DNA from 2 places in the Streptomyces sp. FXJ1.172 genome. Region 2 is predicted to be linked to the other one. Evidence: riboswitches for the same ligand, from Rfam matches in the RefSeq annotation. Region 2 holds a riboswitch; the other holds the start of a gene.
The links. Region 2 has a riboswitch for glycine ahead of gcvT (glycine cleavage system aminomethyltransferase GcvT). Riboswitches for the same ligand answer to the same signal wherever they lie in the genome.
Positions count from the first base shown of each region.

Region 1: it holds a riboswitch for glycine, as region 2 does, so the genes downstream of both, gcvP (aminomethyl-transferring glycine dehydrogenase) here and gcvT (glycine cleavage system aminomethyltransferase GcvT) in region 2, are expected to answer to the same signal.

Region 1 covers NZ_CP119133.2:7,590,760-7,593,961, reverse strand. Annotated here, with positions in the region: gene gcvP (aminomethyl-transferring glycine dehydrogenase) at 1-1,576, opposite strand, end outside; glycine riboswitch at 1,746-1,840, opposite strand; gene A6P39_RS34185 (PRC-barrel domain-containing protein) at 1,960-2,331, shown strand; gene A6P39_RS34180 (DNA polymerase IV) at 2,253-3,202, opposite strand, start outside.
Region 2 covers NZ_CP119133.2:3,365,544-3,368,745, forward strand. Annotated here, with positions in the region: gene A6P39_RS14760 (enhanced serine sensitivity protein SseB) at 30-821, opposite strand; gene A6P39_RS14765 (AAA family ATPase) at 888-1,556, opposite strand; glycine riboswitch at 1,746-1,843, shown strand; glycine riboswitch at 1,844-1,956, shown strand; gene gcvT (glycine cleavage system aminomethyltransferase GcvT) at 2,000-3,118, shown strand.

The sequences.
Region 1 (3,202 bases), 4.2 Mb from region 2:
CCGGCTCCATCTCGGTGGTCGCGTTGAGCTTCATGGTGCAGGAGCCCAGCGGGATCATGCCGCGGTCGAGGGCGTAGTCGCGGTCGGCCAGCCTGCGCAGGTAACGCAGCATCGCGGTCTCGGAGCGGTACTGGTGGAAGACCGGGTGGGTGAGGTAGGCGTCGGTGCGCAGCAGCGCCTCGGGCAGGGTGTCCGCGGCGCTCGCGTCCAGGGCCTCGATGTCGCCCTCGACGCCGAAGGCGGCGAAGACCGCGCCCAGCTGGGCCCGGTTGGTGGTCTCGTCGCAGGCGACGCAGACGTGGTCGGCGTCGGCCGGGTACAGGTTGACTCCGTTGTCCCGGGCGGCGGCGACGACCTCGGCGGCCCTGCCGGGCACGCGCGCGGTGACGGTGTCGAAGAAGGCACCGTGCACGATCTCGACACCGCCGGCCTTCAGGCCCTCGGCGAGGATCGTGGCGTACCGGTGCGTCCGCCGGGCGATCGTCTGCAGCCCCTCGGGCCCGTGGTAGACCGCGTACATGCCGGCCATCACGGCGAGCAGCACCTGCGCGGTGCAGATGTTGCTGGTGGCCTTCTCGCGGCGGATGTGCTGCTCACGGGTCTGCAGCGCGAGCCGGTAGGCCTTGTGCCCGTCGGCGTCGACGGAGACACCGACGAGGCGGCCGGGCAGGCTGCGCGCGAACTTCTCGTGCACGGCCATGTAGCCCGCGTGCGGACCGCCGAAGCCCATGGGCACGCCGAAGCGCTGGGTGGTGCCGACGGCGATGTCCGCGCCCAGCTCACCGGGCGGGGTCAGCAGGGTCAGCGCGAGCAGGTCGGCGGCGACGGTGACCAGGGCGCCCAGCTCGTGCGCCTGGTCGATGACGGGCTTGATGTCCCGTACGGCGCCGGAGGCGCCCGGGTACTGGATCAGCACGCCGTTGATCTCACGCGCGGCGATGCCGGCCGGGATGCCCTCGCTGAGGTCGGCGACGACGACCTCGACACCGGTCGGCTCGGCACGCGTCTCGATGACCGCGATGGTCTGCGGCAGCGCGTCCGCGTCGACCAGGAACAGGCCCTTCTTGTTCTTGCCCATGCGCCGGGACAGCGCCATCGCCTCGGCGGCCGCAGTGCCCTCGTCGAGCAGGGAGGCGCCGGAGGTGGGCAGACCGGTCAGCTCGGCGACCATCGTCTGGAAGTTCAGCAGAGCCTCGAGCCGGCCCTGGGAGATCTCCGGCTGGTACGGCGTGTAGGCCGTGTACCAGGCCGGGTTCTCCATGACGTTGCGCAGGATGACCGGCGGCGTGAACGTCCCGTAGTACCCGAGCCCGATCATCGAGCCGAGGACCTGGTTGCGGTCGGCGAGCGAGCGCAGTTCGGCGAGCACCTCGGCCTCGGTGCGGGCGCCCGGGAGGTCGAGGGCGTCGGCGTTCTTGATCACGTCCGGGACGGCGGCGGCGGTCAGGTCGTCCAGCGAGCCGTAGCCGACCTGCGCGAGCATCTTGGCCCGCGCCTCCTGGTCGGGCCCTATGTGGCGCTGCTCGAAGGGGATGCCCGCCTCGAGGTCGGAGAGCGGAATGCGTTGGGCGGTCATTGCGGAGGCCTCCTGGTCTGACGCGACCTTCGAGGGGCACCACGGCGCGGGTACCCCGACGGCCTCCCCCTCTGTCATCTCAACCTGAGAGCTTCACCGGGACGTGTCCCGGCTTTCACCGTCGGTGAGAGCGGAAGCCGTCGACATCCGCCCTGCTTTCCAGAGTGACCTCGTCCGTGCGGTACGTGAGCCTGAGAGATTCCGGGGAGGATTTGCTCCTTCGGCGCCTCCGAGGTGGTCGGAGGACTCTCCCGCACGGGTTCAGCAGCCGAAGTCAGACTACCAGCGAGGTCAACGCCCGAGCCCTCGAGTGGCCGCCTCCGTGAATGTGCTCTTTTGTAGTGCTTACGGATGAGTTGCGACCACGTGGAGGGAGAGGGACCGTGCAGACCGACATCGATCCGCGCAACCTGATCGGCCGCAAGGCGTTCGACCGCAACGGCACCAAGATCGGCACCGTCGACGAGGTGTACCTGGACGACGCGACCGGTGTGCCCGAGTGGGCGGCCATACGCACCGGCCTGTTCTCCCGCGACGCGTTCGTCCCTCTGGAGCCGAGCGAACTCGTCGAGGGCACCCTCCACGTCCCCTTCGACCGCGCCCTCATCAAGGACGCCCCGGACTTCGGCGTGGGCCGCCATCTCTCCCCCCAGCAGGAACTCCAGCTCTACCACCACTACGGCCTCGACACGGCCGCACCACCGTCGGTCCCGGACCACGACTTCGGCAAGCTGGCGGGGTCGGAGGAGTCCTGAGCCTCGAGCGGAACCCGGGTTTCCGCCAGGACCAACGGCAACGGCTCGGCCGGCTCCAGCGCGGGATCGTCGACAGAGAACGTCCGCACCCGCCCCGGAGGGGACTGCGGCGTCTCGAACCGCACCGTGACCCGCCCCAGCCCGCTCCCCTGCACCCAGCCGGGGCCGTACTCGGCGTGCCGTACGTCCTGTCCCGCGCGCCAGTGCCGTTCGACGGGCTCCGGCCGCTCCGGGGCGGCCTCGGCCACGGGCTCCTCCGGCGCCTGTGCCGCCCGCGAGGGCATGGCCTGCGCGAACAGGTCCTCCTGCGTGTAGTCGGCGAGCCCGGAGACGCCCACACCGAGCAGCCGCACCCCACCCGTGGTGTCCACGGAGTCCAGCAGCCGCGCGGCCGCCTCACGGACCACCGCAGGATCGTCCGTGGGCCCTCTGAGCGTCTCGGAGCGGGTCAGGGTCGAGAAGTCGTACCGCCGCACCTTCAGCACGATGGTCCGCCCGGACAGCCCCGCCCCGCGCAGCCGCCCCACGCACCGGTCGGCGAGTCGCTGCACCTCCAGTGCGATGCGCAGCCGGTCGTGGATGTCCACGTCGTAGGTGTCCTCGACCGACACCGACTTCGCCTCGCGCTCGGCCACCACCGGCCGCTCGTCCTGGGCCAGCGCCATGGCGTACAGCGCGTGCCCGTGCGCCTTGCCGAGCAGCCGTACCAGCTCGTCCTCACCCGCCTCGGCCAGTTCCTCGACCGTGGTGATCCCGGCCCTGCGCAGATGGTCGCCGGTGGCCGGGCCGACCCCGGGCAGGGTCCGCACCGGCATCGGCCCCAGCAGCGCCCGCTCGGAGCCCGGCTCGATGATGACCAGGCCGTCGGGCT
Region 2 (3,202 bases):
TGTCCCCTGGGCTGCCCCCGGGTCACGGTCTAGTGACCGTGTTGGTAGAACGGCCGGACGTTCGCCCTCAGCCACTCGGCGACCGGGTCGTCCGTCACGTCCAGCAGGACCAGGCTGACCGGCCACCCGACCGGGACCCGGCCCAGGGCCCTGCCCAGCGCGTCCATGGGCAGGGTGCGCAAGTCGCCCTCCCACTGGGAGAGTTCCACGCCCACGAACATCACCGGCTCGGCCGTCTCGATGGCGGCCAGGCAGCGGCGGGCGGTGCGGACCACGCCGGTCCCGGCGAACTCGGCGGCCGCGGCGGAGAGGAAGTCGACCGGGTCGTCCTGCCAGTCGGGCTCGAAGAGGCGGACCCGGCCGCCGGTGTTGGGGCCGTCGAGGGGGGTGCGGCCCGCGCGGCACAGCTCGGCCACCGCGGCCGGCGGGAGCGGGATGCCGACCAGCCCGTCCGGGTTCACCGCGATGCCGGCCTGCGGGGGCAGGCCGCGGGCGAACTCGACGGCGGGAGCGATGGTGAACGCCATGTGGGAGCCGGCCCCCTGGCGCAGCTGCTCCTCCGAGCTGAACACCGGGACGTAGACCTGGCCGTCGATCTCCAGCGTGGGAAGGTCGAGCGGGCCGCTGCCGGGGCCGCCGCCGTTCGGCAGCGGGATCCACAGGAAGCTGCGGCCGAGGACCTCGATGATCCGGCCGGCCGCGGCGGGTATGCCGAGGGAGGCCGCGAGGACCTCCTCCAGCTCGTTGCCGGGCCAACCGCCGTGCGGGTGGGGGTGCGCCTGTGCCGGGAAGTCCGCGGGAATGTCCGCCGGGAAGTCCATCTGCCTACCGCCTGCTGGGAACCACTGCTGTGACCATGAAGGCTAGCGGGTTGCCGTGCCAGTCCCTCACCCTGTGAACCCGATCCGGTGCAGGGCGTCCGCCGCGGCGCGGTCCAGCAGCACCGCCGAGCCGCAGCCCGCGGGCACCCCGCCCCGCTCGACCGCGGCGAGCAGCCGGGCGGTCGTACGGCGGTGGCGGGCGAAGGTGTGGCGGGAGACGCCGCGGCCGCGTTCGCGCTGGCCCTCGCGGGCCGTCTCGGGTGCCACGTCGAGCAGCAGCAGGTGCAGGGTGGCGCCGCGGCGGCGGGCCTCACGGGCGAGCCAGCCGCGCACCCAGCTGCGGGTGCCGCAGTCGTGCACGACGACGCCCTCGCCGGTGCGCAGGGCGCGGCGCAGGGCGGCGTAGTGGGCGAGGCGGACCAGGGGGCGGTAGAGCGCGTAGGGGATGCGGCCGGGCATGCGGGCGTCCCAGCGGTCGCGGGTGTCCTGGGAGTCGATGCGGTGACCTTGGACCGCGCGGTGCATCAGGGTGGACTTTCCGCTGCCGGGCAGGCCGGTGACCACCACCACGTCCCGGGGGCCGAGGAGCAGGGCCCGCGGGCTGCGGCCCGCCCGGTCGCGCAGGTCGCGCACGAGTGGGGCCGGGCGGTCGGCGCGGCGCTCGCGCGCGGGGGCGGAGGGCTGCTTCGGCACCGCGATGCCGGCGGTGGTGGCGTACGCCGAGGTCCTGTTCACCGTGATCGTCCTCCCCTGTGGCTCCCCTGCGGGCTCGGCAATCCCCATGCCCGATTCATGCAAAGAGAAGGTAATGCGCGGTGTCCTGCGGGGAGGTGCGCGTACTGCCACAGGTCGGTTACAGATGCGGCCCTGACGGGCGGGGGTGCGGCGTGCAATGATGTGGCCGCCAACTGCATACCGGCCGCTTGAATCCGCGCGGGAGAGTCCCCAGCAGCCTTCGCTGGGGCGCCGAAGGAGCAAGTTCCTCCCTTGAATCTCTCAGGCCCCGTTACCGCGCGGGCGAGGCACATCTGAAAAGCGGGCCGCTGCGACAGTGGCTCCACCCAAGGTGCAAGCCGTGATCGTCCCCGTGGCGGTCATGGCGAACCTCTCAGGTTCCGATGACAGATGGGGAGGGACGTTCCTCGCCCGTCCTGTTTGTCCTGGGAGACGACCGACCGATGAGCAGCACTGAACTCCGTCACACCGCGCTCGATGCCGTGCATCGCTCGCTCGGTGCGACGATGACCGACTTCGCCGGCTGGGACATGCCCCTGCGCTACGGCTCCGAGCGCGACGAGCATGTCGCGGTGCGGACCAAGGCGGGTCTGTTCGACCTCTCCCACATGGGCGAGATCACGGTGACCGGCGCCGGGGCCGCCGCCTTCCTGAACCACGCCCTGGTCGGCAACATCGCCTCCGTCGGTGTCGGCCGCGCCCGCTACACCATGATCTGCCGGGCCGACGGCGGCATCCTGGACGACCTGATCGTCTACCGGCTCGCCGAGACCGAGTACATGGTGGTCGCCAACGCCTCCAACGCCCAGGTGGTGCTGGACGCCCTCACCGAGCGCGCCGCCGGCTTCGACGCCGAGGTGCGCGACGACCGGGACGCCTACGCGCTGATCGCCGTGCAGGGCCCCGAGTCCCCCGGCATCCTGAAGTCCCTGACCGACGCCGACCTGGACGGGCTGAAGTACTACGCCGGCCTGCCCGGCACCGTCGCCGGCGTCCCCGCGCTGATCGCCCGCACCGGCTACACCGGCGAGGACGGCTTCGAACTGTTCGTGAAGCCGGAGCACGCCGTCGAGCTGTGGCAGGCGCTGACCAAGGCCGGCGAGGGCGTCGGCCTGGTGCCCTGCGGCCTGTCCTGCCGGGACACCCTGCGCCTGGAGGCGGGCATGCCGCTGTACGGGCACGAGCTGACCACCTCGCTCACCCCCTTCGACGCCGGGCTCGGCCGGGTGGTGAAGTTCGAGAAGGAGGGCGACTTCGTCGGGCGCGAGGCGCTCGCCAAGGCCGCCGAGCGCGCCGCTTCCGAGCCTCCGCGCGTGCTCGTCGGCCTGATCGCCGAGGGCCGTCGCGTCCCGCGCGCCGGGTACACCGTCGTCGCCGGCGGCCAGGTGATCGGCGAGATCACCTCGGGCGCCCCCTCCCCCACGCTGGGCAAGCCGATCGCCATGGCCTACGTCGACGCGGCGCACGCCGCGCCCGGCACCGAGGGCGTCGGCGTGGACATCCGAGGCAGTCACGAGCCGTACCAGGTCGTGGCGCTGCCGTTCTACAAGCGCCAGAAGTAGAGACTGGGCGCGATCGCGTCCGCCGTGGGCCCGGTCCCGTGGCCGGCGCGTGACCCTGCGCACATTCGCCCGCTCACCAGCGGC